DNA from 2 places in the Cupriavidus sp. 94F1 genome. Region 1 is predicted to be linked to the other one. Evidence: riboswitches for the same ligand, from Rfam matches in the RefSeq annotation. Region 1 holds a riboswitch; the other holds the start of a gene.
What was found. Region 1 has a riboswitch for glycine ahead of gcvT (glycine cleavage system aminomethyltransferase GcvT). Riboswitches for the same ligand answer to the same signal wherever they lie in the genome.

Region 1 (15,364 bases):
AGGTCGTCGTCGGGCAGCGCAAAGTGATCCATGCCGATATAGACGTAGCCGGCGGCGGTCAGCCGTTCGATCGTCGACACCAGGATGTCGAGCTTCTCGGCCGCTGGCGGCAGTGTTGCGGCATCGATACGGCGTTGCGGCTTGAACACGTGCGGCAGGTGGGCGTAGCTGTACACCGACAGCCGGTTGGGCCGCAGCGCCAGCACCTTTTCAATGGTCTTGCCAAAGCGCGCGGTGGTCTGGTGCGGCAGGCCGTAGATCAGGTCCACGCTGATCGACTGGAATCCCAGGCGCCGCGCCGCCCGCACCACGGCGCGCGTGTCTTCGTACGACTGCACCCGGTGCACGGCTTCCTGCACCTCTTGGTCGAAATCCTGCACGCCCAGGCTGATACGGTTGAAGCCGAGCTCGGCCAGCAGGTCCATGCGTTCGTCGGTGACGCGGCGCGGATCGATCTCGATCGAATGTTCGCCCTCGGGCAGCAGCACGAAATGCTCCTGCAGCGCCGCCATGACCCGGCGCATTTCAGCGGGGTCGAGGAAGGTCGGCGTGCCGCCGCCCCAGTGCGACTGCATCACGGCGCGTCGCTCGCCCAGGCGCCCGGCGACCATCGCCATTTCGCGCGACAGGTAGTCGACATACTGCGCGCTGCGGCTGTGATCCTTGGTGATGATCTTGTTGCAGCCGCAGTAGTAGCAGATGTTTTCGCAGAACGGGATATGGAGATACAGCGACAGCGGGGCCGGCGAATCGGCGCGGCACGCCTGCAGCGCCGTCTGGTAGCCGGCGTCGCCCACTTCCTGGTGGAAGCGGTCGGCGGTGGGGTAGGAGGTATAGCGGGGGCCGTTGCCGTCGATGCGGCCTGCCAGGCTGCGGAAATCGGCAAGCGCGCGGCGGTCGAAAGCCGTGCCGGCGGCGTCTGGAATGGGGGCGGACATGCGGAGACTCGATTTGTGGGCGGAATGACAATCGATGCTATGCCTCGCCCGGTGCATCAACCTTGATGCGCATCAAGATCATGGCGACCTACACCTGCCAGCCCCGCCAACGGGGGGCCTCATGTCGGGCAAAAGTCACGGAAGCGTCATGAACGGCCGATAGTCTCTGGCCCGGCTCGCCAAGTATCAAGTCCAGCCCGCACTCGCTTTCCGCAGCACATCCTGTCCATCCGACTCTCACTGCCATGCGCCCAGCCTTGCCGCAATCGCCCCCCGCGTGTCCGCCCGCTTCGACAGGCCGCCGCCGCGCATTGCAGAGGCTCGGCGCCCTGACGTCCGCCGCCGTGCTGCCCGCGATGGCGCAGCCGGCTGGCCAGGTTCTGCGCCGCCAGCTTGTGGTGGGCCACCTGGTGGATCGCGTGGGGCCGCAGGCCGACCAGGCGCGGGACTATCTGGCCGGCGCCAAGGTGATGTTTGATGCCTTCAATGCGTCGCCGGCCGGCAACGCCGGCCTGCGCATCGTTCACGTGGTGCGCGATGCGGACGCCTCGAACCCGCGCGCCGCCGCACAGGCCGTGGCCCTGGCCGACAACGAACGTGCCGAGGTGCTGTTCGGGCCTGGCGACAGCCTGCTGCCCACGCTGGCGGGCTCGGCCGACCTGACGCGGCGCGGGGTGCAGATCGTCGCGCCGCTGTCGGGGCTGGCGCTGAGCGCCGACAACGTGTGGTTCACGCGCGCCGACTATCAGGCCGAACTCGATGCCGCCGTGCATCAGCTGCGCAGCTACGGGCTGACCGGCATCGCGCTGGCGGTGTCGCCCGACTTCGCGGCCGGCACGCTCGGCGTCGGCACCCCATGGCTGGCGCGCCTGGAAAAGGACATCTCGACGCGCGCCGTGGCGCTGACTGGCAATTTCGACGACAGCGCACGGCGCATTGCCGCGGCCCGGCCGGGCGCAGTGATCGTCGCGGGCGACACGCTGGCCTATGGCAGCCTGGGCCGCGCACTGGCGGCGCAAAACTGGTACGGGTTTCTGGTAGGCCTTTCGGCGGTCAGTCCGTCGGCGGCGCGCGAGATCCTGGGCGCCGGCTACGCGGGCGGCATGGTCGTGACGCAGATTGCACCGGGGCCGCAGGAATCGACGCTGCGCGTCGTCAAGGAGCACGTGGCCCGCATGAAGCAGTACCTGGACGAGCCGCCCTCGCCTGCCACGCTGGCCGGCTATATTGGTGCGGCCTGGCTGGTGCGCGCGGCCACCGGCATGAAGGCGTCGGGTACGGCGGAACTGCGGCGCGCGCTGCAGGCCCGCATCGACGTCGGGGACTTCACGCTGGACTTCACGCGTGGCCTGCGCGGGTCGCAGTACGTGCAGCTGGCGGCGATCGGCAAGAGCGGCCTGCCGCAGCGCGCCTGAGCTGGGGCTGGATCGCTTCGATCAGGCGCGCGGCAGTGTGATGCTGACGCGCAGCCCTCCCTCCGCCCGGTTGGCAAGCTTCAGTTCGCCACCGTGGCGCGCCACGATATCGGCGGCGATCGACAGGCCCATGCCCACGCCGCCGGTGGCGCGGCTGCGCGACGACTCCAACCGATAGAACGGCTCCAGCACACGCTGCAGTTCGGCCGGCGGAATGCCGGGACCGTTGTCGCAGACATCGATCGAGACGCGCTCGGGGCTGTCGGTGAGGATGATGTGCGCGGCGCCGCCATAGCGGTGGGCGTTTTCCACCAGATTCACCACGGCGCGCCGCAGTTCGGCCGGATAGGCCAGCAGCGGCGCCGCTTCGCCAGACAGGCGCACGTCCTGCCCGATTTCCTGGGCGTCGTCGACCACCGCCTGCAGCAGCGCCACCATGTCCACCCGCTGGCGCGGGCCGGTGCCGTCGTCGCGTTCGCGCAGGTAATACAGTGTGGCGTCAATCAGGCCATTCATCTCGGCCAGGTCCTGACGCAGGCGATAGCGCACGTCGTTGTCCTCGATGCGCTCGATACGCAGGCTCATGCGCGTCAGCGGCGTGCGCAGGTCATGCGACACCGCCGCCAGGAAGCGCGACTGCTGCGCCAGCTGGGTGCGGATGCGCTGCTGCATCAGGTTCAGCGCGTGCGTGGCGTCGCGCGCTTCGGCGGGGCCGGTGTCTTCGTCCAGCGGCGGTGCATGGACGTCCTGCGCCAGACGGTTGGCGCCGCTGGCCAGTTGCTGCACCGGCCGCGCCAGCAGGCGGGCGCCCACCCACGAAGCGATCAGGATGGCCGCAAGCTGGAAGATCAGGCCCAGGTGCGGCGGCCAGATGCCACGGATATGAAATCCCTTCGGCGGCCCGGGGGGACGGTCGAATGGCCGGCGTTCGCCGAACGCTTCGGGGCGCAGCGGCGGGCCATCGAAATCGAACGGTTCATTGCCGCGCATGCCGGCCGGCGCGCCAGGCGGCCGGTCGGGCATGAAAACCCCTTCGAGCGGATGCGCGGGCGTGCCGCTGGGCACCAGTTGGCCCGCCGCCTCGGCGTCGGACGCGGCGCGGCGCATGCGCTCCATGTAGCGTTCGGAACCCGGGCGCGGAAACACGCTCTCGATCACGGTCACGCCCAGCACATGCACGGCCAGCATGATCGCGGTCATCACGAAGAACAACCGCATGAACATGGAATTGAACCGGCGGCGTCTGGCCGGCCCGGCGGCGCGCGGTTCGGCGCGTATCGCCGAAGCACCGCCGCTGGTCGGCGGAATCGCAGCAGCCATGCCTTCAGTGCTCCACGTTGCCGGTGAACACGTATCCTTCGCCACGCACGGTGCGGATCAGCGACGAGTCGCGCGGGTCGTCGCGCAGTTTCTGGCGCAGCCGCGATACCAGCAGGTCGATGCTGCGGTCGAAGACGTCCAGGTCACGGCCGCGCGCATTGTTGATCAGCATCTCGCGGTCGAGCACGCGGTTCGGATTCTCGATGAACGTCAGCAGCAGGCGGAATTCGGCGTTGGACAGCGGCACCACGGTGTCTTCCACATCGACCAGCTGGCGCAGCGTGGCATTCAGGCGCCAGCAGCCGAAGCGCATCTCGTGCCCGCCCGGGGCAGGCGTCGGGCGGCGTACGTCGCCACGGCTGCGGCGCAGCACCGTGTGGATCCGCGCCACCAGCTCGCGCATCTCGAACGGCTTGGTCACGTAGTCGTCGGCCCCGACTTCCAGCCCCACCACGCGGTCGGCCAGTTCGGCACGCGCGGTCAGCATGATCACGGGCAGGTTGCTCTGCTCGCGGATCTCGCGGCACAGCGTCAGGCCGTTTTCACCCGGCAGCGACAGGTCCAGGATCACCAGGTCGTAGTCCTGCCGGCCCATCGCCGTGCGCATCGCCGCGCCGCCTTGCGCGCCCTCGGCCTCCATGCCGAACGTGGCCAGATATTCGGCCAGCATGGCGCGGATCTGGGGGTCGTCATCGACGATCAGCAGACGAATGGGCAGGTTGGGCGACAGGTCCATGGGGAAAAGTGAGGAATACGCGGGACATCCGATCGGCCAATGTACCAGCCGGGAGATCACAGGCGATGCCCGCTTTGTATCAATTTTGATACGTGCCGCGCACGACACTTAGGGCCGCGATGCGGGGGCCGGGCGGTGGTGGCGCAGCGCGTACGGGCCGGGGGAAAAATACGCCCCCGGTGCTGCCGCATCCGGGAGCGTTCAACAGGGAAGAAGCCGGGCTCGCATGCGCCCAGCCACACCGCAGCCGAAGGGCGGGCGCGGTGCGTCGCAGGAACGTCCGAGAGACGTTTCCACGCGCCGCCAATCGTAGTGAGCCCGACCCCGGCAGTCTTGTCGGCCTTGTATCAAGTCAGGCCGCGACGGGCTTGTTGAGCAGCGCCTTCAGGCCGGCGAGCCGGTCCTTCGGACTCATCGCCGGCGTGGTGTCCTGCGGTGCGGGGGCTTCCTCCAGCTTCATCTCGGCGATAAAGCGCGACGGCTCGACCGAATAGGTTTCGCGCGCCCGCTTGCGCTTCTTGCACCAGCTGATCTGCAGGGTGCGCTGCGCGCGCGTGATGCCCACATACATCAGCCGCCGCTCTTCCTCGATCTTCTCGTCGTCCAGGTCTTCGTCCTCGCGTGTGTGGGGCAGGATGCCCTCCTCCACGCCCACCAGGAACACGTGCGGATATTCCAGGCCTTTCGACGCGTGCAGGGTCGACAGCCGCACCGCGTCGGGATCTTCTTCGCGGCCTTCGAGCATGCTCATCAGCGCCACGGTCTGGGTCAGTTCGAGCAGGTTCTTGCCTTCGTCGCCGAAGCCGTCGGCCGTGTCGGCGCCCGTGGCCTCGGCCCCGGCTTCGCCTTCGGCCTCCGGACGCGTGCCCTTGCGCTTGAGCCAGTCCAGGAATTCCAGCGTATTGGTCCAGCGCGACTGCGCCTGCCGTTCGTCGAAGGTATCGTACAGATAGGCCTCGTAGTGGATACCTTCCATCAGGTCGTCCAGCACCACGGTGGCCGGGTCGCGGGCCGCGCGGTCGGCCAGGCGCACCATGGATTCGCAGAACGTGCGCAGCGGCTCCAGCTGGCGCGGCTGCAGCCTGGCCTCGATGCCGCCCATCATCGCCGCCTCGAACAGCGACACCTTGGCCTGGCCCGCAAACGTGCCCAGCACCTCGAGCGTGGTGTTGCCCACCCCACGGCGCGGCGTGGTAATGGCGCGAATGAACGCGGGGTCATCGTCCGGATTGGCAATCAGCCGCAGGTAGGCGCAGATGTCCTTGATCTCGGCTTTGTCGAAGAAGCTCTGGCCGCCCGACAGCACGTACGGAATGCGCTCGCGCCGCAGGATCTGCTCGAACAGGCGCGCCTGGTGGTTGCCGCGATACAGGATGGCGTAATCGCGAAACTGCGCGCGGCGCTCGAACTTGTGCGCGGACAGGCGGAACACCACCGACTCGGCCTCGTGCTCCTCGTCGTTCATCGGGTGGACGGCGATCGGATCGCCCATGCCGTGTTCCGACCACAGTTTCTTGTCGAACAGCTTCGGGTTGTTGGCGATGACCGCGTTGGCCGCTTCCAGGATGCGCACGGTCGAGCGGTAGTTCTGCTCCAGCTTGACCACCTTCAGGTCCGGAAAATCGGTCTGCAGCAGCCGCAGGTTGTCCAGCGTGGCGCCACGCCAGCCATAGATGGCCTGGTCGTCGTCGCCCACCGCCGTGAACGCCGGCGCGCGCAGGTGCGAGCCGCCGGCCAGCAGCTTCAGCAGCTGGTACTGGCACGCGTTGGTGTCCTGGTATTCGTCGACCAGGAAATAGCGCAGCCGGTTCTGCCACTTCAAACGCACGGCCTCGTCGCGCGCGAACAGTTCGGCGGGCAGGCGGATCAGGTCGTCGAAGTCCACCGCCTGGTACGCGTTCAGAGTGGCCACGTAGTTGCGATAGACCATCGCGGCCTGGTGCTCGTCGGCATTGGCCGCCTGCGCAAGCGCGGTCTCGGGGTCGACCATGCCGTTCTTCCACAGCGAGATGGTGCTCTGCACGCTGCGGATCAGCTTCTTGTCGGTGGTGCTCAGCTGCTCCTGGACCAGCCCGAAGCAGTCGTCCGAATCCATGATCGAAAATTGCGGCTTCAACCCGACATGCTCGGCTTCCATGCGCAAGATTTGCACGCCAAGCGAGTGAAACGTACAAACCGTCAGCTGCTTGAGTGGAATGCGCTTCCCTTCGCGCGTGGTCTTGCCTTCCATCAGCTTGCCGATGCGTTCCTGCATCTCTTTCGCCGCCTTGTTGGTGAACGTGACGGCGGCAATGTGACGCGGCTCGAACCCCTTGTCCTCGATCAGGTGGGCGATTTTCTGCGTGATCACGCGGGTCTTGCCCGATCCTGCGCCCGCCAGCACAAGGCAGGGGCCGTCCAGGTAGCGCACCGCTTCGGATTGCGCGGCATTGAGTCCGTGAGTCATGAGGCTGGGGAACGTGGCAGGCGGAATGGCTCATGGCGCACCTGGAGGGATGGCGCGCCGAAGGCGTCGATGTTAACACGCGCCGCAGGCGCGCACTGGCGTGTCGGGCGGCGTCCGACAAGAGGCGTTTCAGGCTGGTAACAATCGTAAAGCGGCGGATCCCGGGGCATGGAGCTTGCCTCTTATCTCACAGGACCGCACGGGTCTTGCGCGTGGCGCGACCGGTCCGGGACATATCAACAAATCGGAAACGATGATCTCGATGACAACAAAGGAGCCAATCATGAAGACGCTTCGCACCCTTTCGAAAGTTGCCCTGATCGGCGTGACGCTGGTGGGCTTTGCGGGCTGCGCGGACATGACCCCGAAGCAGCGTAATACCGCCATTGGCGCGGGCGCCGGTGCGCTCGGCGGTGCGGTCCTGACCGACGGCAGCGCGTTGGGTACGCTGGGCGGCGCGGCCGTGGGCGGCGTGGTCGGTAATGTGGTGACGAAGGACCGTCGCTAACCGGCCCGCCGTCGTTTCCAATCCCGGGGGCGGGGCCGCCGGCCGGCGTCAGGCACGCGTTTGACAAAGGCTGACCGGTCCCGTACATTCTCGCGCATCCGGCCGGGAGAGCGCGCATCGATTGCGCCGCCGAAGGGGAACCACCCGCAAACTCTCAGGCACCATGGACCGACCGGATCGGCATGCAACATGCACACGATGCATGCCGCACTCTGGAGAGCGACATCCGCCACTGCCCTGACGCCGTGGTGAGCATGTCCACCGAAGGGGCGCACGAAGTTCCGGCTTCGTAATCTCTCAGGTATCGAGGACAGAGGGGTCATCCGCCGCAGCGGATTGGATGCACATTGGTGCGCCCGATCGTTGCGGCGGATGACCCTTTTTTCGTTTTCGAACCGCCCCCGAGGATATCCATGACGCTCCAGGCCACGCCCCTCAACGCTATCCACCGCGCCCTCGGCGCCCGCATGGTCGACTTTGGCGGCTGGGACATGCCGGTCAACTACGGTTCGCAGATCGAGGAACACAATGCCGTGCGTGCCGATGCCGGCATGTTCGACGTGTCGCACATGTGCGTGGTCGACCTGCACGGGGCGGGCACACGCGCCTTCCTGCGCGGCCTGCTGGCCAACAACGTCGACAAGCTGCAGACGCCGGGCAAGGCGCTGTATTCGTGCATGCTCGACGAAAAAGGCGGCGTCATCGACGACCTGATCGTCTACTTCTTTGCCGAGGACCACTTCCGCCTGGTGGTGAACGCCAGCACGGCCCTTGGCGATATCGAATGGATCCAGTCGCGCAATGCGGCCACTGGCAGCGGCGTGACGATCACACCGCGCCGCGGCGATGTGGCACCGGCGGCCACCGGCAAGCTGGCCATCGTGGCCGTGCAGGGCCCCAACGCCCGCGCCAAGGTCTACCAGGCCTTTCCCTCCACCCAGCCGGCCGACGCGCTCAAGCCGTTCAACGCGCTGGTCGTGCAAGACCCGGAAATGGGCGAACTGATGGTCGCCCGCACCGGATACACGGGCGAAGACGGCTTCGAGCTGGTGGTACCGGCCGAGAACGTCGCCGGCATCTGGGAAAAGCTGATCGCCGCGGGCGTACGTCCGGCCGGCCTGGGCGCGCGCGACACGCTGCGCCTGGAAGCCGGCATGAACCTGTACGGCCAGGACATGGATATCAATACGTCGCCACTGGACGCCGGCCTGGCCTGGACGGTCGACCTGCAGAGCGAGCGCGACTTCATCGGCAAGCAGGCCCTGGTGGCAGGCGGCCAGAAACAGACGTTCGCGGGCCTGATCCTGCGCGACAAGGGCGGCGTGCTGCGTGCGCACCAGAAGGTCATCACGGCGGCAGGCGCCGGCGAAATCACCAGCGGCACGTTCAGCCCCAGCCTGCAGCAGTCGATCGCGTTCGCCCGCCTGCCGAAGGGCGTGGCGCCTGGCACCGACGTCCAGGTCGAGATTCGTGACCGCAAACTGACCGCGACTGTGGTTAAACTGCCGTTTGTGCGTAATGGCAAGGCACTCGTGAGCTGAGGCATCGCCCGGCTTCACATCAAACGGTCGCCCTTCCGCCCGTCCGATCGAGCCCAACCTGCTGCGGACCGGGTGAATGAAACAAGAAACAAACTGTATCCCGGAGAACCTCATGAACTTCCCCGCTGACCTGAAGTACACCGAGTCGCACGAATGGGTGCGCGTCGAAGCCGACGGCACGCTGACGATCGGCATTACCGACCACGCCCAGGACGCCTTGGGCGACATCGTCTTCCTGGAACTGCCCGAAGTGGGCAAGTCGGTGGGTGCCGGCGACGCCCTGGCCGTGGTGGAGTCCGTGAAGGCAGCTTCCGACATCTACGCCCCGGTGGCTGGCGAAGTGATCGCCGTCAACGACGCCGCTTCGGCAGCGCCCGAGTCGGTCAACGCCAACGCCTTTGACGCCTGGCTGTTCAAGCTGAAGCCGGCCAACGCCGACGACGTGAACGGCCTGATGAACGTCGACGCCTACAAGGCCAGCGTCGGCGCCTGATCGCGCTGACTGTTTGATGCCGCGCGCGGCGGACAGGCCGACCACCTGCCCGCCGCCCGCTCCCCGAGATTCCTTGCCATGAACGCCCCGCTTCCCATGAATGCCGCCGCCCAAGGTACACGGCCCACGCTGGCCGAACTGGAGGCGCGAGACGCCTTCGCCGCCCGCCACATCGGCCCCGACAGCGCCGAACAGCAACACATGCTCAAGGTGCTTGGCTTCGACAGCCGCGCCGCGCTGATCGACGCCGTGGTGCCCGCCGCCATCCGCCGCCGCGACGGCATGTCGCTGGGCGAGTTCACCGCCCCGCTGACCGAGGAAGCCGCGCTGGCCCGCCTGCGCGGCCTGGCCGGCAAGAACCGCGTACTGAAGAGCTTCATCGGACAGGGCTACTACAACACGCTCACACCGGGCGTGGTGCTGCGCAACATCTTCGAAAACCCGGCCTGGTACACCGCCTACACGCCGTACCAGCCGGAAATCTCGCAGGGCCGCCTGGAGGCGATGCTGAACTTCCAGCAGATGATCACGGACCTGACCGGCCTGGACATCGCCAATGCGTCGATGCTCGACGAAGGCACGGCCGCTGCCGAGGCCATGACCCTGCTGCAGCGCGTCCACAAGCATGTGTCGAACACGTTCTACGTGGCCGACGATGTGCTGCCGCAAACGCTGGAAGTGATCCGCACGCGCGCGCTGCCGCTGGGCATCGAGGTGAAGGTCGGCCCGGCTGCGGACGCCGCGCAGTCCCACGCCTTCGGCGTGCTGCTGCAGTATCCGGGCGTGAATGGCGATGTAGCCGACTACCGCGCCATTGCCGACGCCGTGCATGCGGCCGGCGGCCGGGTGGTGGCCGCCGCCGACCTGCTGGCGCTGACGCTGATCGCCGCGCCGGGCGACTGGGGCGCCGACGTGGCGGTGGGCAACTCGCAGCGATTTGGCGTGCCGCTCGGCTTTGGCGGTCCGCACGCGGGCTACATGGCCGTCAAGGATGAATTCAAGCGATCGATGCCGGGCCGCCTGGTCGGCGTCACGATCGACGCGCAGGGCAACAAGGCTTACCGCCTGGCGCTGCAGACGCGCGAGCAGCATATCCGCCGCGAGAAGGCCACCTCGAACATCTGCACCGCGCAGGTGCTGCTGGCCGTGATGGCGTCGATGTATGCGGTCTACCATGGCCCGCAGGGCCTGAAGCGCATCGCGCAACGTGTGCATCGCCTGACCGCCACGCTGGCCGCCGGTCTGAAGGCGCTGGGCCTGCCCCCGGTCAATGAGACGTTCTTCGACACGCTGACGCTGGAAACCGGCTTCAACACCGAGGCGTTCCACGCCACGGCCACGCAGCGGGGCATCAACCTGCGCCACGCCGGCGCGTCGCGCATCGGCATCTCGCTGGACGAAACCGCGTCGCGCGACGACGTGGTCACGCTGTGGGAGATCTTCGCGCACGGCAAGCCGGTGCCCGACTTCGACAAGATCGAGGCATCGGTCGGCGACGGCTTCCCGGGCAACGTGGCGCGCCAGAGCGCCTACCTGACGCATCCGGTGTTCAACACGCACCATGCCGAACACGAGATGCTGCGCTACCTGCGCTCGCTGGCCGACAAGGACCTGGCGCTGGACCGCACGATGATTCCGCTGGGCTCCTGCACGATGAAGCTCAACGCCACCAGCGAGATGATTCCGGTGACGTGGCCCGAGTTCAGCAACATCCACCCATTTGCCCCACTGGACCAGACGGTTGGCTATCGCGAGATGATCGACCAGCTGGAGGCCATGCTCTGCGCCGCCACCGGCTACGCCGCGGTCAGCCTGCAGCCGAACGCCGGCTCGCAGGGCGAATACGCCGGCCTGCTGATCATCCACGCGTACCACGCCAGCCGTGGCGAGAGCCATCGCGACATCTGCCTGATCCCGTCATCGGCCCACGGCACCAACCCCGCGTCGGCACAGATGGCCGGCATGAAGGTCGTGGTGGTGGCCTGCGACGACAACGGCAACGTCGACCTCGACGATCTGGCGAAGAAGGCCGAGCAGCACAGCAGGAACCTGGCCGCGATCATGATCACGTACCCGTCCACGCACGGCGTGTTCGAGCAGGGCGTGCAGCAGATCTGCGACATCGTGCACAAGCACGGCGGCCAGGTCTATGTCGATGGCGCCAACATGAACGCGATGGTGGGCGTGGCCGCGCCGGGCCAGTTCGGCGGCGACGTGTCGCACCTGAACCTGCACAAGACGTTCTGCATTCCGCACGGCGGCGGCGGCCCGGGCGTCGGTCCGGTAGCCGTGGGTGCGCATCTGGCCGACTTCCTGCCCAACCAGGACAGCGTCGGCTATCGTCGCGACGATAACGGCATCGGCGGCATCTCGGCCGCGCCGTTCGGCTCGGCCAGCATCCTGCCGATCTCGTGGATGTATATCGCGATGATGGGCTCGGCCGGCCTGACCGCCGCCACCGAGAACGCGATCCTGACCGCCAACTACGTGGCGCGCCGCCTGTCGCCGCACTTCCCGGTGCTGTACACGGGCCAGCATGGCCTGGTGGCGCACGAGTGCATCCTTGACCTGCGCCCGCTGCAGAAGACCACCGGCATCACCAACGAGGACGTGGCCAAGCGCCTGATGGACTACGGCTTCCACGCCCCGACCATGAGCTTCCCGGTGCCGGGCACGCTGATGATCGAGCCGACCGAGAGCGAATCGCTGCACGAACTCGACCGCTTCATCGACGCGATGATCGCCATCCGCGGCGAGATCGCGCGGGTGGAAGACGGCAGCTTCGACCGCGAGGACAACCCGCTCAAACACGCGCCGCACACCGCGGCCGTGGTGGTCGGCAACGAGTGGACGCACAAGTACACGCGCGAGGAAGCGGCCTACCCGCTGGCATCGCTGCGCACGCAGAAGTACTGGCCGCCGGTTGGCCGTGCCGACAACGTGTATGGCGATCGCAACCTGTTCTGCTCGTGCGTGCCGATGAGCGAGTACGCCGAAGAATGAGTGCCGGCCCGTCAGGCGGCGTCCGATACACGCGGATGCCGCCGACGGACTATGCTCAGGGAGCGGGCGCCGGTATCCGGCGCCGTCCTTGAGCGGAGGCCTCATTCATGTGGAATCTCAGCGCGCCCTGGTGGGAATTCGTCCTGCGCGGTCTGATCGTCTATGGCGCCATTCTGTTGCTGATGCGCATTTCGGGCCGGCGGCAGATCGGCCAGCTCACGCCGTTCGATCTTGTCCTGCTGCTGATCATCTCGAACGCGGTTCAGAACGCGATGAATGCCGGCGACAACTCGGTGCTGGCCGGGCTGATCCTGGCGGGCACGTTGTTTGGGACCGATGCGCTGCTCGGGTATGTCACGTGGCGTAGCCGGCCGCTGGAAATGCTGGTCGACGGCCGTCCGCAGATCGTGATCCACCAGGGCGAGGTCTACGAGGAAGTCATGCGCCGCGAACGCATCAGCACGCACGAGTTGCACAAGGTGTTGCGCCGCAATGGCTGCGCCCGCGTGGAAGACGTGCATTTCGCGATTCTGGAAACCGATGGCTCCATCAGCGTGAAGATGAAGGACCCGCCGCCTGCTTCCGGTCCCGCCGAACCCGGCGCACTATGGCGTCATCCGGCCCATACCGATCAGGACAAGCCGGCCTAGCGGCCTTACGGCCAACGGTTCCACGAACCGCGCCGGCAACCAATCTGGAGTTCAGCCGTGGCAGTCAGCGTCTTCGATCTGTTCAAGGTGGGCATCGGCCCGTCGAGCTCCCACACCGTGGGCCCGATGCGGGCGGCCCTGATGTTTGCGCATGGCCTGGAACGCGACGGCCTGCTGGCGCGGGTGGCCAGCGTGCGCGCGGAGCTTTACGGATCGCTCGGCGCCACGGGCAAGGGACACGGCACCGACAAGGGCGTGATCCTGGGGTTGATGGGCGAATCGCCCGACACGGTCGATCCGGAGACGATCGACGGCAAGCTGGCAGCGCTGCGCACCAGCAAGCAGCTGTCGCTGCTGGGCCGGCACACCGTGCCGTTCGTGGAACGCGAGCACATCGTGTTCTATCGGCGCGAAGCCATGGCCGAGCATCCCAATGGCATGAAGTTCCACGCCTATGATGCCGATGGCGCGTCGCTGCGCGAGGCCCGCTACCTGTCGGTGGGCGGCGGCTTCGTCGTCACCGCCGGCGCGCCCAATACGCAGGTGCTGGCCGCCGGCAAGCAGTTGCCGCACCCGTTCCGCACGGGACGCGCGATGCTCGACATGGCCCATGCCAGCGGCAAGTCGATTGCCCGGCTCATGCTCGAGAACGAACTGACATGGCGGCCGGAGAACGAGGTGACCGACGGTCTGCTGCATATCTGGGATGTGATGCAGCAATGCGTGGCGCGCGGGTGCCGCACGGACGGCGAACTGCCCGGCCCGTTCAAGGTCAAGCGCCGGGCGCCGGAGCTCTATCGGCACCTGACGTTGCGCGCCGAGCGCACGCTGTCTGACCCGCTGTCGGTCATGGACTGGGTCAACCTCTACGCCATCGCCGTCAACGAGGAGAACGCCGCCGGGGGTCGCGTGGTCACGGCGCCGACGAACGGCGCGGCCGGCATCATTCCCGCCGTACTGCATTACTACGACCGTTTCGTGCCTGGCGCCAACACGCAGGGTGTGGTCGACTTCCTGCTGACAGCCGGGGCCATCGGTCTGCTCTACAAGCTCAACGCGTCGATCTCGGGCGCCGAGGTGGGCTGCCAGGGCGAAGTCGGCGTGGCCTGTTCGATGGCGGCCGGGGCGCTGGCCGCCGTGCTCGGTGGCACGCCGGAGCAGGTGGAGAACGCGGCCGAGATCGGCATGGAGCACAACCTGGGCCTGACCTGCGATCCGGTGGGCGGGCTGGTGCAGATTCCGTGCATCGAGCGCAACGCCATGGCATCGGTCAAGGCCGTCAACGCGGCACGCATGGCCCTGCGCGGCGACGGCACGCATTATGTGTCACTGGACTCGGTCATCAAGACCATGCGCGAAACCGGGGCCGACATGAAGACCAAATACAAGGAAACCGCGCGCGGCGGCCTGGCGGTGAATATCGTCGAGTGCTGACGCATGTGGCATCCGTTGGCCGGCGCTGACCGGCGACGTATCATGGAAGCACTTCCGGTTTGCCACAACAATACCGCCATGCAGACCTTTCACCAGTTGTTCGACGAGGCTTCGTCCACGTTCACTTACCTGCTGATCGACGCCGACACGCGCGAGGCCGTGCTGATCGACCCCGTCGATCGCCAGTCCACGCGCGATCTTGCGCTGCTGGAGCAGACCGGCGCCAAACTGGCCTGGGTCGTGGAGACCCACGCGCACGCCGATCACATCACGTCAGCCGGCCATCTTGCCCAGTTGACGGGCGCCAGCACCGCCGCGCCGTCGGGCTGCGACATCAAGCCCGCGCTGAAGCAACTGATCGATGGGGATACGATTCCGTTCGGCCGCCAGGTGCTGCGCGCGATCCACACGCCCGGCCACACCGCCGGCAGCATGAGCTATCTCTGGGAGGAGCCGTCGCCCGAAGGCATGACGCGGCGCATCTTCACCGGCGACGCGTTGCTGATCGACGGCTGCGGTCGTACCGACTTCCAGTCGGGCGACGCCGGCACGCTGTTCGACAGCCTGACGCAGAAACTTTTCCGTCTGCCTGACGACACCCGCGTCTACCCCGCGCACGACTACAAGGGCCGGACCGAATCAACGATTGGCCACGAGCGCGCCACCAACAGCCGGGTAGCCGGCCGCACGCGCGAAGAGTTCATCGTGATGATGCGCAACCTGAACCTGCCGCGGCCCAAGCTGATCGACGTCGCCGTCCCGGCCAACAAGCAGCTGGGGCTGGCCAGCGGCCGCGACGGGGACAGCGTGCCGCACGGCATCTAGCGCGCCAGGGGGGCTTGCTGCGGGCTGGTCCAGGATCGGCCCAGCCCCGGCCTCG
Region 2 (15,364 bases), on a different contig from region 1:
GCATTGCGCGTGACGCCGCGGGGGCATCGCGAGATCGGGAAAGTGGCCGCATGACAGGCGTAGCCGGACCACAAAGGAGCCACAGATGGCAATAGAACTGGACGACGACGCGCAGGACGCGGTTAGCCGCCTGTTTGCGCTGATCAATCTGGGAGACACCCAGCAGACCACGCGGCATCTGGCGCTGTTCGAGGAAGCCCTGGACGACGCCGAGGAAGACGAGGCCGACGCCGAGATGCTGCTCTTCCAGATCAAGGAGATCATCGACTGGGAAGCGGGCTTCCATGTCGACTGGAAGGACGTCGAATCCTTCATCGGCTGTCTCAACCAGCTTTGCGAGCGCATCGACCTGGAGATCAACTGGGGCACCGACGACCCCGAGGACGAGGATTTCCTGGAGGGCACCAGCGTGCCCGAGCTGATGGAGCTGGCCACCGACCAGCTGCGCGTGGCCGGCTACACGCTGTGGAACTGGGATACCGGCGGCGACGCGTACGCAGGCTGGATCACGCGCAGCGAGGACGACGACGAAATGCTGGAGATTGCCGACACGCTCGGCTTCGACCTGCGCAGCGGCGACCAGCCTTACTGAATCGCGCGCCGGCCGGTCACTCCAGCGTCAGGATCGTGGGCGCGGCGTCTTCCCCGTCCGGCGCCTCGGCGGTGTCCGGCAGCAAGGTGGCTCCCAGGCGCGAAGTGGGACGGCGCGCGTTCTCCGGCACCCCCAGCGTTTCTTCCAGCGCGTTCAGGAAGGCGCGCACGCTGGCCGGCATCAGCTTGCGCGCGGGCATCAGCACATACACCTTGAGCGGCGACGACGAATAGCCGGGCAGCACGCGCACCAGCTGGCCCTGCACCAGTTGCTCGTGGACGAAGCGCGGCGACAGGCGCGTGACGCCCAGGCCATCGACCGCCGCCTTCAGCCGCACCTCGGCGTTGTGCGTGCAGATGCGCGGTGCCACATCCAGCGAAAACGTCTCCACGCCATCGCGCACGAATTCCCAGTTCGAATCGTCCAGGTTGCCCACGGTCGGCCAGCCCTGCAGGTCTTGCGGCGCGCGCGGCAGGCCGCGCTCGCGAATCAGCGAGGGCGCCGCGTAGAACGCGCGCTCGATCAGCACCACGCGCTTGCTGGCGAACGAGCTGTCATGCAGGCTCGTATCGGTCATCACGAAGGCCAGGTCGTAGCCGTGGCGGATGAGGTCGGGCTGGTCCCAGTTCATGTCCAGTTGCACGCGCAGCGACGGGTGTTGCTTGAGCAACCGGTTCACTGTCGGCGACAGATGCTGCGAACCCACCTCGTAGGGCGTGGCGATCCGGATCGAGCCGCTCACTTCGGCGCTGACCGAGGCCGCTTCGGCGCTGATCTCGCGTAGCGCGCCGAACAATGGCGCCACGCGGTCGTAGAGCTGCTGGCCGCGCTGGGTGACGCGTACACGGCGCGTGGTGCGCTCGAACAGTCGCACGCCAAGCTGGCCTTCCAGCCGCGCCACGGCGGCGCTTGCCGATGACTTCGGAACTTCGGCCAGTTCGGCCCCTTGCGTGAAGCCACCCCCTTCCACCACGCGGCAGAAGATTTCCCAGTCCTTCCAGTCAATCGTTTTCATGCGAAACCTTTCGAAGCTCGGCACCGGGAAAACCCTTACCCGATGGGCCGCGATTGTCCCACAAGACGAACAATGATGAAGTCCACGTTCAATGTAGGGATATTACGAGAACGTGACATCGACGTGACATTTTCGGCGAGTGTGCGATGGCAGGCCACGGGCATCGGGAAAACCTATATTGAGAATCGATCTCATTAGGCTCTACGATGCCTGCACCCCGCCCAGATGGGCTTATTTGTCCGAGGAGTTGAGCCATGCACAAGATCGTCGCCGCAGCCTTTGTCGGCCTGTTTTCCACTGCCGCGTTCGCAGGCGCCAAATGCGAGAAGCATCCGAAGTCCGAATGGATGCCCGAGGCCGACGCGAAAGCCAAGATCGAGGCCCAGGGCTACAACATCAAGAAGTTCAAGGTCGACGGCAACTGCTACGAAATCTACGGCACCACGAAGGACGGCAAGAAGGCCGAGATCTATTTCGATACCAAGACGCTGGACGTCGTCAAATCGGAAATCGGGAAGTAAGCATGGCCACCCCGGCGGATCGCGTTTATCCGCGCGACACGATTCGCGTCTGGGACGTGGCCGTCCGCTTCACGCACTGGAGCGTGGCGGCCATCGTCTGCTATGACCTGATCGACGACTCCGGCGACCCGTTGCACCGCATCCTGGGCTACGTGGCCGCCGGGCTGGTGCTGTTCCGCATCGTCTGGGGCTTCGTCGGCACAGAGCATGCGCGCTTCCGGGCCTGGTTGCCGCGTCCCGCCGGCGTACTGGCCTATGGCCGTGCACTGATGCGCGGCCGCGCGCCGCGCTTCGTCAGCCATACCCCGCTGGGCGCCGTGACGATGCTGGCCATGTGGGCGCTGATCCTGGCGCTGGCCGTCACAGGCTGGATGTCGCGGCTCGACCCGTTCTGGGGCGAGGACTGGCCCATCGACATTCATCGCTGGCTGTCGAATACGCTGCTCGGCCTGATTGCGCTGCATGTGGCGGCGGCCATCGCGATGAGCCTCAAGGGCCGCGAAAACCTGATCGCCGCGATGCTTACCGGACGCAAGCAGCGCGACGCCGACCCCTCGCCCTGATAACCGGAAACGTCGGGCTTTCGGAATTGCCGCGCGCTGCCTACGATGGTTGCCAACGCCGCTGCGCGTGCGTGGCCGCGGCGCCAACCAACCCGGAGAACGGCAATGAAGATCCTGATGGTGCTCACCTCGCATGACCAGCTTGGCAACACGGGCAAGAAGACCGGCTTCTGGCTCGAGGAATTCGCGGCACCGTACTACGTGTTCAAGGATGCCGGCGTCGACGTCACGCTGGCGACACCCAAGGGCGGCCAGCCGCCGATCGATCCCAAGAGCGACGAACCCGACTTCAAGACCGATGCCACGCGCCGGTTCCAGGGCGACGCGGCCGCCCAGAAGCAGCTTGCAGCCACGCTGACGCTGGATCAGGTCAAGGCCGACGACTTCGACGCGGTCTTCTATCCCGGCGGCCACGGCCCGCTGTGGGACCTGACCGAAGACAAGCGCTCCATCGCGCTGATCGAAGCCTTCGACCGCGCCGGCAAACCCATGGCCCTGGTGTGCCACGCACCGGGGGTGCTGCGCCACGTGAAGCGGGCCGACGGCGAGCCGCTGGTCAAGGGCCGCAAGGTCACGGGCTTCACCAATACCGAGGAAGAGGCCGTGCAGCTGACCAGTGTCGTGCCGTATCTGGTGGAAGACGTACTGAAGGCAAACGGCGGGCAGTTCTCGCGCACCGATGACTGGGGCAGCTACGCCGTGGTCGATGGTCAGCTGGTCACGGGCCAGAACCCCGCTTCGTCCGAAGCTGGCGCCCACGAACTGCTGAGACTGCTGAAGAAGTAGGCTTTGGCCGCCACGTCCGCGCGCCCCGTCCTGACTCAGCGTGCGCGGCGCGGCTTGGCCGCATGCCGCACCTCGCGCGTGAATTGCGCGCAGGCGTGCGTCATCAGGTCCTCGGAGCGATAGACCAGAAAAAGCTGGAAGTCGGGCAGCTCGTCGGCAATCGGCAAGCGCACCAGGGCCTCGGGGTCCAGCTTCAGCGGCCCCGTGCCGTCGAACACGTAGTTCGACCATACGCTGATCAGGTCGGTCCTGGTTGCCAGCTGCAGCCCCAGCAGGTTCGACGCGCTCTGCACGATGCGCCTGGGCATGTCCAGGCGGTGCAGGCGCATCAGGCTTGCCAGGGGGCTGCCGGGATCGTCCAGCGGGTCGAGCGTCAGCCAGTCCGCATCGAGCAGCGCACGCAGGCGTCGCGCACGGCGCAGCGGATGCCCGGGCCGCACGGCCAGGCCCATGCCCACCGAAAACAGCGGCTCCCACTGCATGCCGCCGCCACCGGGGCCGCTGTTGGTCGAGATCAGGCCAAGATCGAGCCGCCCCTCGCGCAACCCTTCCAGGATCTGCTGCGGACGTAACTCCAGCGCGCGCAGCGTCACATTCGGATAACTCTGCCGGTAGGCGGCCATTGCCTCCGGCAGCGCGCCGCTCGACGCCACGGCGGTAAAGCCGATATGCAGCTGCGCCTCGGCGTGCCCGCGAATCGACTCGATATCTTCCAGCGCGTGCCGCAGTTCCTGCTCCACCACCGTGGCGCGCCGTACCAGCGCCAGCCCATAGGCCGTCAGGCTCACCCCCCGCACCGAGCGCGACATCAGCGTCACGCCCAGTTCGCGCTCCAGCTCCGCAATGGCCTTCGACAGCGCCGGCTGCGAGGTATGCAGGCTACGCGCAGCCTCGTGGATGCTGCCGTGCTGGGCCACCGCCAGCAGCACGCGCAGTTGTTGCAGCTTCATCAGGGTTTCTCCCCACCGGCTTGCCGCCGATGCCTTGCGATGGTGCGCGCCTGCGCAATTGCCGTGCATGGCACACCGGAATGCGCCGCGTAGGTACTAGTCCTGATGGTACGTGGCCAGTGATGGTGCCGGTGATGCCATTTCGTTATCACGATGACAATAAATGATTTTCGGGGCGGCGTGTTTGCCGGAATACTGCATCGCCAAGGACGTACAACCTGAGCGATGGATGCCCGCCAGGGCTCCACGATTTCCGCAACCCAGTTCGTGGAGCCCCACATGAACGACGCCACCTTGCCCGCCGGCACGCCGCTCTCCGCTGCCAGCGTCGCCGCCCCCGCCACTTCCGTCACCCCGGCCAGGGCAAAGCAAAGCCAGTTCCGGCTGATCGCCGCATGCTCCATCGGCAATGCGCTGGAAATGTTCGACTTCACGGTCTACAGCTTCTTCTCGCTGCTGATCGGCAAGCTCTTCTTTCCGTCGGATAGCCCGTACGGGTCGCTGCTGCTGGCCGTGGCCACGTTCGGCATCGGCTTTGTCATGCGGCCGCTGGGCGGCGTACTGATCGGCAACTATGCCGACCGTCATGGCCGCAAGGCCGCCATGACGCTGACCATCGGCCTGATGGTGCTGGGCACGCTGTGCATCGCGCTGGCCCCTACCTACGCCACCGCTGGCGTGTTCGGGTCGCTGACCATCCTGGCGGGCCGGCTGCTGCAGGGCTTTTCGCTGGGCGGCGAGATTGGCGCCTCCACGGCGATGCTGATGGAAGGCGGCGACGTCAAGGGCCGCGGCTGGCGCGTGAGCTGGCAGATCGGCAGCCAGGGCATTTCCGCGCTGGCGGGCGCGGCCACGGGCGCCACGCTCTATGCCTTGCTGCCCACCGCCGCGCTGGAAAGCTGGGGCTGGCGCGTGCCGTTCCTGCTCGGGCTGCTGATCGCGCCGGTAGGTCTCTATATCCGCGCCAATCTCGACGAGACGCACGAGGCCGACGCGCATGCGCCGAGCCCGGTCGGCGAACTGTTCCGCCGTCACGCCGGCAAGGTGGTGCTGGGCATCCTGGCCGGCACCGCCGGTACGGCCACGATGTACCTGGTGGTGTTCTTCATGCCGACCTACATGATCCGCGTGCTGCATATGCCGGCGTCGCTGTCGTTCCTGTCCGGCTGCGTCACGGGCGTCACGCTGCTCGTGGTGTCGCTGATTGCGGGCACGCTGGCGGACCGCCTTGACCGCCGCAAGCCGCTGGTGGCCGGGTCGCTGCTGTTCAGCCTGCTGGCCGTCTATCCCGCGTTCTGGCTGATGAACCACTACCCGAGCGTGCCGCTGGTACTGGGCATGTCCGCGCTGCTGACCGCCAGCATCAACCTGGGCACCACGCCGCTGTTCCTGATGCTGCTGGAAATGCTGCCCGCCGGCGTGCGCGCCACGGGCCTGGCCGTGATCTACAGCGTGGGCGTGACGGTGTTCGGCGGGTCGTCGCAGTTCGTCGTCACATGGCTGCTGGCGAAGACTGGCAACCCGATGGCCCCCGCCTTCTACATGATGGCGTGCGGCGTGCTGGCCCTGGTGGCCGTGCTGCGCATCGTCGAGAAACGCGAACACTGATCCCTGTCGATATCCGTCGCGACGCCGCGAGCCTGACTTTCCGAGACCTCACCATGACCCGAGAACCGACCCTGACCCCGTTTCAGCTGCTGCCGCACCTGTTGCCTGCCATCGACACCGAGACCTTCGTCAATATCCGCCGCCAGATCCATGCGCAGCCCGAACTGGGCTTCGAGGTTGGCGCCACCAGCCGGCTGGTGGCCACGCTGCTGGAAAGCTGGGGCTACGACGTGCACACCGGCATTGGCAAGAGCGGCGTGGTGGGCCAGTTGAAGCTCGGCAACGGCACGCGACGGCTGGGCATCCGGGCCGACATGGACGCCCTGCCGATCGTCGAGGCCACCGGCCTGCCCTACGCCAGCAAGACGCCCGGCCGCATGCACGCCTGCGGGCACGATGGCCATACCGCCATCCTGCTGGCCGCCGCCCACGCGCTGGCCAGGTCGCGCAGCTTCGACGGCACGCTGAACCTGATCTTCCAGCCCGACGAAGAGAACCTGTGCGGCGCGCGCGCGATGATGGAAGACGGCCTGTTCGAGCGCTTTCCGTGCGATGCGGTCTTCGCGCTGCACAACATGCCCGGCGTGCCGGCCGGTTCGTTTCGGGTGCTGGAGGGGCCGGTCAGCCTGTCGTCCGACGTGGCCGATGTCACGATCCGCGGCGTCGGCGGCCATGGCGCGATGCCCCATCGTTCGAAGGACCCCATTGCCGCGTCGGCCGCCATCATCACCGCGCTGCAAACGGTGGTGGCGCGCAGCGTGGCGCCCGACGACACCGCCGTGGTATCGGTCGGCTTCATCCACGCCGGTGCCACGCACAACGTGATTCCGGAGGAGGTCAAGCTCGGCCTCAATGTGCGCGCGGCGCGGCCCGAAACGCGCGCGCTGGTGGAAGCCCGCATCCACGAGATTGTCAGCCTGACCGCGCAGGCCCACGGCGTGACGGCGCAGATCGACTATCGCCAGCTGACGCCGCCGATGGTCAACGCGGCCGGCCCTACCGCACTGGCTGCCGAGGTCTGCCAGGAGCTGGTGGGCGCCGAGCACGTGGTGACGCAGGCGCCCAAGGGCCTCAATGGCAGCGAGGACTTCGCCTGGATGCTCGATGCGGTGCCCGGCTGCTACCTGATCCTGGGCAACGGCGAAGGAGAATTCGGCGGCTGCATGGTCCATAACCCCGGCTACGACTTCAACGACCAGGTGCTGCCGCTGGGCGCCGCGGCCTGGGTGCGGCTGGCGCAACGCTTTCTGGTGCCTTCGGCCTGACGGCAACAAACCTGATGGCCGAATCCTTAATTTCTATGGCATAGTGGCCACCGTTGTACCCCGCGATATCGGGAGAGCCCGTCGCTGCCGCCAGGCAGCACGGCGCCGAAGGAGCAACCGCCCCGGAAACTCTCAGGCAAAAGGACCGGTATCGCCATGGAACTCTGAAGAACCCCGGCTTGTACGTCGGCCGGCGGTACCGAAGGAGCAAGCGAGCCCCGGCTCGCGAATCTCTCAGGTCAAGGACAGAGGGGGCGTCCGCGAGAAGCGCATGGTGCGCCGTGGACTGCCACCTCATGACGTCCTGAAAGACCCTTCCACATGAAAACCATTGCAGTGATCGGCGGCGGTATTACCGGCGTCACGACCGCGTACGCGCTGGCCAGGCGCGGGTTCTCCGTCACGCTGTTCGAGCGACATCGCTATGCGGCCATGGAAACGTCGTTCGCCAACGGCGGCCAGTTGTCGGCCTCGAACGCCGAAGTCTGGACGCACTGGTCCACGCTGGCCAAGGGCCTCAAATGGATGCTGCGCGCCGATGCGCCGCTGCTGGTGAATCCGCGCCCCACCTGGCACAAGCTGAGCTGGTTCGCCGAGTTCATGGCGTCGATTCCGCATTACCGCGCCAACACGGTCGAGACCGCGCGCCTGGCCATCGCCGCGCGCCAGCACCTGTTCGCCTGGGCCGACGCTGAAGGCATCGACTTCGACCTGAAGCGGCGCGGCATCCTGCATATCTATCGCAACAAGGCGGGATTCGAGCATGCCGGCCGGGTGTCGAAGCTGCTGGCCGAAGGCGGGCTGGAGCGCCACGCGGTCACGCCGGCCGAGATGCGCGACATCGAGCCCACGCTGGCCGGCGACTACTACGGCGGCTACTACACCGAGAGCGACGCCACGGGCGACATCCACAAGTTCACCAGCGGCCTGGCCGCGGCGATCCAGCGCCTGGGCGTGCACACGCTGTACAACCAGGATGTGCGCGCGGTGGCCACCACGGGGCGGCGCGCCACCGTGGTGTCGGCGGAAGACAACCTGCCCACATCGCGCGAATTCGATGGCGTGGTGGTGTGCGCTGGCGTGGCCAGCCGCGCCTTCGCCCGGCAGCTGGGCGACCGCGTCAACATCTATCCGGTGAAGGGCTATTCGATCACGGTGAACCTGAACGATGCGCAAAGCCAGGCCAGCGCGCCGACGGTCAGCCTGCTCGACGACGAAACCAAGCTCGTGACCAGCCGCCTGGGCCCAGACCGCTTCCGCGTGGCCGGCACGGCGGAGTTCAACGGCATCAACCGCGACATCCGCGCCGACCGCATCCGTCCGCTGGTCGACTGGGTGCATGCCTGCTTCCCCGGCGTCAGCACGCGCAGCGTGGTGCCCTGGGCCGGCCTGCGTCCGATGATGCCAAACATGATGCCGCGCGTAGGCCGTGGCCACGCCGCCAACGTGTTCTACAACACGGGGCACGGACACCTGGGCTGGACGCTATCGGCCGTGACGGCCGAGATGGTGGGGGATGTGGTCCGGCAGGCCGCGACGCAGGACGCGCGCGTTGCGGTGGGCCAGGGCGTGGGCGGCGTGGCAGCTTGATACGCCCGCCCTCTCCCCCGCCCCTCTCCCGCCGTGCGGGAGAGGGGAGCAAACCGCCGCCGTCGATATGCCGTTGGTGTTCTCCCCTCTCCCGCTTCGCGGGAGAGGGGTCGGGGGAGAGGGCCAGCCCGGCGAAAGCCCGGGACTGCCCTTTCTGGGCGTACAAATGAAAAGACCCCGCTCGTTGAGCGGGGTCTTGAATTGGTGCCCAGAAGAGGACTCGGTCACCCAGGCGCGACCCCGGCTTGCGCTGGCAAGCGCAAGCTTTTCGAGTCCCCGCGGGCAGTCCGCAGGGACTGCCCTTTCTGGGCCGGAAATGAAAAAGCCCTGCTCGTTGAGCAGGGCTTTCAAAATTGGTGCCCAGAAGAGGACTCGAACCTCCACAGTGTTGCCACCGCTAGGACCTGAACCTAGTGCGTCTACCAATTCCGCCATCTGGGCTTCGTTTCGCTGCATTGCTGCGTTGAAGCGAGACGCGAATTCTACATAAGCTCTGGCGATTTGCAAGCCCTTTTTCACGGGATCGTCAAAATCAGCTGTTCTGCACCCCAAGGTACAGGCTGCCGTCAACCACGTAGCGGTTGCGCCCCGCCCGCTTGGCGCGGTACATCGCGCTGTCGGCGCGGTGCAGCAGCGGCTCCAGGCGCGGGGCTTCGGGCACCGCGCATACCGCGCCCACGCTGATCGTCACGTAGGGCTGCACGGGCGTGCCGTTGTGCGGAATGGCAAGGTCCCGCACCACCGCCACCATGCTGCGGGCGATGGCTCGCGTTTCGTCCGCCGACGAATCCGGCAGTACCACCGCGAATTCCTCGCCGCCCAGCCGGGCGCAGAACTGCGGGCCCCGCAGCACGCCAGTCAGGGCTTCGGCCACCTGGCGCAGGCAGTCGTCGCCGCAGGGGTGCCCGTACAGGTCGTTGAATTGCTTGAACAGGTCGACATCCAGGATCAGCAGGCCGATTTCCTTGTCGCGCTCATGGGCGCGTGCCACGGCGGCCAGCGATTCGCGCTGGAAGTAACGCCGGTTGGGGATGCCGGTCAGCGCGTCGATATCGAGGTCGGCCTGCACGCGCGACAGCTGCTCCGCCGTTTCGCCAAGCTGCGTAGCCAGCGCCTGTTCGCGCGACTGGTAGCGGCTGATATCGCGCATGAACACCAGCAGGCCGATCTGCTTGCCGTCCATCCGGCACACGGGCTCCACCGTCAGTTCGTAGCCCAGGCCATCGGGAATGAAGGGCGCCACCTCGTCGGGGTCGCTCAGCGCGTGGTGCCAGGCCGGCGGCGGCATCTGGCCACGGCGCAGGTCGGGCACCAGCCGGGCAGCGGCGGGATTGAACTCGACGATGCGTCCGTCGGCGCCCAGGATCGCGCAGCCCTCGCGGATCGCGTCGAACACGCGCAGCCGCGCGTAGTGGCCGGTATCGTCCAGGTGCTTGCGCAGCGCGCAGACCCACACCAGCAGGGTCATCAGCGAAAAGGTGGCCGGTGTCAGGTCGCCGCCCAGCGGGCCGGTCCAGCGGTACAGGTAGGCGATGTGCGTCACCAGCGGCAGGAGCAGCCCCGCCATCAGCACGTTGCGGCCGCGCACCGACAGCGCCGCGTTCGGCACCTCGGCGGTGGCCAGGAAATACATGCTGAGGCCCAGCATCGCGTAGGTCCAGGCGGCCACCGCGGTGTAGCCGATGCCGTGGTGAAACACCGCGCCCGGCGACACGCCCGGCGGCATCAGTTCGATCGACGTCCAGATCAGGTGGTGGCGTTCGTTGGTGAATACTAGCGCCAGCGTCAGCACCGCGAAGAACACCGGCACCCAGAGCATCGACCACGGCACGACAAAGCGTGGCCGGCTCAGGTGAACCATCGCCACCAGCCAGCCGATCGGCACGGCCACGATGCCCGCATACTGGAACTTGGCCCAGAAGATCCGGCCTGGCAGCGCCGTCTCGCTGATTTCCAGCAACCGGCCGCCGCTCCAGATGGTGACGCCCGCCGCCAGCACCAGGAATGCACGGACGGTAGGGTCATCGCGGCGCGGCCAGGCCGCGACGGCCATGCCCACACTGCACACCACGGCAATGGTCAGGCAAAGGACGAGAGGATACGATGGCATTGACGATGGGCCGAACCGGATGGCAAACCCCGTCCGGCGATGCGGGGCGAACCATTATAGGCCCGCACGGTCCGACACTGGCGCCGGGGCATACCCCGACGCTGCCCGCATCCACCGCCCTACCCGCCACCCTTCAGGAATCAGGACGTGCCCTTCATCCTCCTAGGCATCGCGATCCTCGTTGCCTTCGTTTATGGCCTGGTCCGGCTCTACCAGCTGGTGACGGCCGCTTCCGGCATGCTGGCCGGCGCCACCGCCGACATTCTCATACTGGCGATACTGGCGGCGCTGTGCGTGGCGGCGCTGCGCCGCTACCGGGCCATCCATGGCCGGCGCGTCAAAGGCGAGCGCATCCTGGCCCTGAGGGGAGAATGGGGGACGCTCAAGGTCGACGCCGAACGCAAGAACTGCGTGCTGCAGATGAACGGTCAGCGCCAGGTGCTGATCTTCGCGGACATCGAGGCGGCCCGGCCCGAGGCGCGCCAGGGCCGCTGGTATGTGGTCGTCGGCCTGCGCCACGGCAAGCCGGGCGAATGGGTGATACCGGTAGCCGACCGGGACGCCGCCAACCTGTGGGCGAAGATCTTCCGGCTGGCCGCATTGCAGAAGCTCTGAGCGCCGGCGCGTGGTCGCCCGGCGTCAGGCTTCAGGCTTCAGGCGTCAGGCGTCAGGCGTCAGGCCCGGAACGGCTCGCCCATCGGCTTCAGGCGGATGCCGGGCGCCAGGCGCGTCCACGGCAGGTCGGCCGGGTCGGCCGTCATCGGCCCCGGGGCCTTGGCCACCAGCACGGCATGGGCGATGCCCTGGAAGTCCGCGCGAAAATGTACCGAGCTCTTGTTCACCAGGATCTTCATCGCCTCGGGCTCGACCCCGCCCACGCGATACAGGTTGCGATCGAGCATCTGCGCCTTGCCGCCGCTGACCACCACCTGCACGCCGCCGATACCCAGCAGCGCCACGGGCCCGACATCGGCCAGCATGCCGTGCATCATCGGGCCGCCAAAGCGGCAGACGCCGTCCGACAGCCCGAGCACCTCGAAGCGCCCCTGCAGCGGCTCGTCGCCGGGCACGCCGGACACGCCCCCCAGCGCCACGTCGATCACCGCGCCCACGCCGGCGCGATGCGCGGCAGCCGCCACGGCCGGGTCCCATATCAGGCCGATGGCCGCGCCCTGCGCGCCGTTGCGCAGCAGCGCGCGCAGCATGCCCATCGTGTTCGAATCGCCGCCGGCACCGGGGTTGTCCTGGGTATCGGCGATGACCACCGGGCGCGTGGCGCCTTCGGCCATCCGCATGGCTTGGCGCACCGCGTCGTCGGGGGACAGGAACGGCACCTCCCACGCGGCCTCCTCGGCCAGCATCCGGTCGTAGAGCGCCTGCACGGCGGCTTCGGCGGCGGCGTCATCGTCGCCATAGCCCCAGATCACCGGCCCGCACTCCGGAAAGTCGGCGGCCGGGAAGCCGGGCGCGAACGACAGCGACACCACCCCGCCCGCTTCCAGCTCGGCCAGCGCCGCGTACAGGCCGCGCGCGGGCTCCAGCATCGTGCACATGCCGTTGATCGGAATCAGGAACGGCAGGCGGCGGGCGGCGGCACGCCAGCGGCGCGGGCCGGCCAGCAGCGGCTGCAGCAGTTCGGCGGCGCGCACGCCGGTTTCGGCCATGTCGACGTGCGGATACGTGCGATAGGCCACCAGCGCATCGGCGGCGTCGAGCATGCGCTGCGTGACATTGGCGTGGAGGTCCAGCGACGCCACCAGCGGCACCGCCGGGCCGATCACCTCGCGCAGGCGGGCCAGCAATTCGCCCTCGCCATCGTCGGCATGCTCGGCCACCATCGCGCCGTGCAGGTCCAGGTAGATGGCATCGAAACCGCCCGCGCGGGCAGCCGCGACGATTTCGCCGGCGATGCGCTCGAACGCATCCCGGGTCACATGGGCCGACGGGCTGGCGCCGGCCCAGATCACCGGGCGCAGGGCCCAGCCGTTGCGCTGCGCGGCCTGGATGAATCCGCCCACGGGGATATTCACATCGCGCAGCGCCAGCACATCGTCGCCGCGCGCCATCGCCGGGAAGCCCTCGCCGCGCTCGAAACTGGCGTAGGTGGCCTTCGATGGCGCAAACGTATTGGTTTCGTGCTGGAAACCGGCGATCAGGATTCGGGGTGCCAAGGGCCTCTCCATGTTCATGTTGTCGTCAAACCGTGGCCGGACGGCCGTGCGGCGCGGGCATGCGGTTGGCCACCAGCGTCACCGCGCCGGCCACCAGCAGCGCCACCATCACCAGCAGGCCGGCCTGCATGCTGCCGGTTGCCGTGCGCACCCAGCCAATGATGGTCGGGCTCAGGAAGCCGCCGATCAGGCCGATCGTGTTGATCAGCGCGATACCGCCCGCGGCGGCATCGCCCTTCAGGTATTGCGACGGTATGGCCCAGAACACCGTATAGGCCGTCCACATCATCGCCGTGGCGATCGTCATGCACAACAGCGACACCGCCAGGTTGCCGCTGGACAGCGTGGCCACCGCCAGCGCCACGGCCCCGATGAAGGCGGGCACGGCGCTATGCAGGCGCCGCTCGCCGCGCCGGTCCGAGCGCCGGCCGATCACGACCATCGCAATGGCGGCCGCGATATACGGGATCATCGAATACAGGCCGATCTGCATGGTGTCGGTCACGCCATCGGCCTTGATGATCGACGGCAGCCAGAAGCTGACCGCGTAGATGCCGCAGATCATCGTGAAGTAGGCGAAGGCCAGCAGGTACACGCGCGGATCGCGCGCCACCTGGCCAAACGAATGGTGGCCCGCGCCGGGCGTGTGCAGTTCAGCGGCAATCATGCGCTTTTCGGTATCGGTCAGCCACTTTGCATCGGCCGGCCGGTCCGCCAGCACGCGCAGCGCCAGCACGCCCAGCAGCACGCACGGCAGGCCTTCCACCAGGAACATCCACTGCCAGCCTGCCAGGCCATGCGTGCCCGACAGGCCAGTCATCAGCCACGTGGACAGCGGCGAGCCGAAGATGCCGCCAAGCGGGCCCGCCAGCATCACCACGGCCATCACGCGCGCCATGCGCTGCTGGCCGTACCAGTACGTCAGGTAGAAGATCATGCCCGGCGCAAACCCCGCCTCGAACACGCCCAGCAGGAAGCGCATCACATAGAACGTGGTTTCGTCGCGCACGAACATCATGCCGGCCGACGTCAGCCCCCATAGCACCAGGATGCGGCTGATGGTCTTGCGCGCCCCGATGCGGGGCAGCAGCAGGTTGCTGGGGATCTCGAACAGCACATAGCCGAAGAAGAAGATGCCGGCGCCCAGGCCGTACACAGCGTCGGAGAAGCCCAGGTCGCTCTGCATCTGCAGCTTGGCGAAGCCGATATTGACGCGGTCCAGGTAGGCGAACGTATAGCAGAGCAGCAGGAAGGGCAGCAGGCGCCAGTTCAGTTTGCGGTACAGCGCCTGTTGCGCGGCGCGGTCGTGCGCCGGCGTGGTGCGTGGGGGCAGTGTGGTGGACATGCGGTCTCTCCCGTGGTCGTCCTTTGGATGCGATGAACGTTGTGCTGTCGCTTTTTCTTGTTGTCGAAGGATCGTCGGTCAGATGAAAAAGCAGAGCAAGAGCAACTTAAGTCGGCTATCGTTGCCCAATCGGCAACAGCTTGGCATTCGACATGCGAGAACTGAACCAGCGCAGGCTGCGCTATTTCCACGAGGTGCTCACGCACGGATCGATCCGGGGCGCGGCCGACAGCATCAACACATCGCCGTCGGTCATCACGCGCCAGATCCGACTGCTGGAGGACGAAGTCGGCGCGCCGCTGTTCGACCGCCACGCACGCGGCGTGCAGCCCACCGAAGTGGCGCTGCACCTGCTGGAATACTGGCAGGGCTGCCGGGCGCAGCAGGAGCTGTTCGAAGACCGCTTGCAGGCGCTGCGTGGCCTGCAGCACGGCCAGATCCGCATTGCCACCAGCGAGGGCTATGTCGATGGCCTGATGGACGAGGTGCTCACCGACTTCTGCGCGCAATACCCCCGGCTCGACGTCACGGTGGACATCCTGCCCGTCAACAACGTGCTGCAGGAGGTGGCCGAAAGCCGCGCGCATATCGGCCTGGCCTACAACCCGCCGTCGCATGCCGATGTGCGCTGGGTGGCCACGTCGTCGCAGCCGGTGGTGCTGCTGGTGCATGCCGGGCATCCGCTGGCGCTGCGCGGCACCACCGTGGACGTGCGCGAGCTTGCCGACTACCCGCTGGCGATGATGCCGCCGGCGTTCGGGCTCGGGCAGATCGTGCAGATGCTGGCGTACGCCGAGAACATCCAGATCCGGCCCACGCTGACCACCAATTCGCTGGCCGTGCTGCGG

Region 2: linked by a shared signal. The riboswitch ahead of AC3FJ6_RS23205 (D-amino acid dehydrogenase) and the one ahead of gcvT (glycine cleavage system aminomethyltransferase GcvT) in region 1 are both predicted to bind glycine.

The regions. Positions count from the first base shown of each region.
Region 1 covers NZ_JBYOJT010000003.1:571,480-586,843, reverse strand. The annotation lists gene hemN (oxygen-independent coproporphyrinogen III oxidase) at 1-938, opposite strand, end outside; gene AC3FJ6_RS10390 (ABC transporter substrate-binding protein) at 1,184-2,353, shown strand; gene AC3FJ6_RS10385 (ATP-binding protein) at 2,375-3,673, opposite strand; gene AC3FJ6_RS10380 (response regulator) at 3,678-4,409, opposite strand; gene AC3FJ6_RS10375 (UvrD-helicase domain-containing protein) at 4,762-6,855, opposite strand; gene AC3FJ6_RS10370 (YMGG-like glycine zipper-containing protein) at 7,139-7,363, shown strand; glycine riboswitch at 7,457-7,544, shown strand; glycine riboswitch at 7,566-7,687, shown strand; gene gcvT (glycine cleavage system aminomethyltransferase GcvT) at 7,777-8,904, shown strand; gene gcvH (glycine cleavage system protein GcvH) at 9,017-9,397, shown strand; gene gcvP (aminomethyl-transferring glycine dehydrogenase) at 9,476-12,400, shown strand; gene AC3FJ6_RS10350 (DUF421 domain-containing protein) at 12,508-13,050, shown strand; gene AC3FJ6_RS10345 (L-serine ammonia-lyase) at 13,108-14,484, shown strand; gene AC3FJ6_RS10340 (MBL fold metallo-hydrolase) at 14,563-15,309, shown strand.
Region 2 covers NZ_JBYOJT010000012.1:84,881-100,244, reverse strand. The annotation lists gene AC3FJ6_RS23250 (ArsR/SmtB family transcription factor) at 1-54, shown strand, start outside; gene AC3FJ6_RS23245 (DUF6630 family protein) at 86-592, shown strand; gene AC3FJ6_RS23240 (LysR family transcriptional regulator) at 609-1,607, opposite strand; gene AC3FJ6_RS23235 (PepSY domain-containing protein) at 1,862-2,128, shown strand; gene AC3FJ6_RS23230 (cytochrome b/b6 domain-containing protein) at 2,131-2,691, shown strand; gene AC3FJ6_RS23225 (type 1 glutamine amidotransferase domain-containing protein) at 2,797-3,477, shown strand; gene AC3FJ6_RS23220 (LysR family transcriptional regulator) at 3,513-4,427, opposite strand; gene AC3FJ6_RS23215 (MFS transporter) at 4,707-6,035, shown strand; gene AC3FJ6_RS23210 (M20 aminoacylase family protein) at 6,089-7,300, shown strand; glycine riboswitch at 7,360-7,458, shown strand; gene AC3FJ6_RS23205 (D-amino acid dehydrogenase) at 7,622-8,890, shown strand; tRNA gene AC3FJ6_RS23200 (tRNA-Leu) at 9,245-9,331, opposite strand; gene AC3FJ6_RS23195 (diguanylate cyclase domain-containing protein) at 9,423-11,000, opposite strand; gene AC3FJ6_RS23190 (hypothetical protein) at 11,148-11,615, shown strand; gene AC3FJ6_RS23185 (M81 family metallopeptidase) at 11,675-13,171, opposite strand; gene AC3FJ6_RS23180 (MFS transporter) at 13,197-14,516, opposite strand; gene AC3FJ6_RS23175 (LysR family transcriptional regulator) at 14,669-15,364, shown strand, end outside.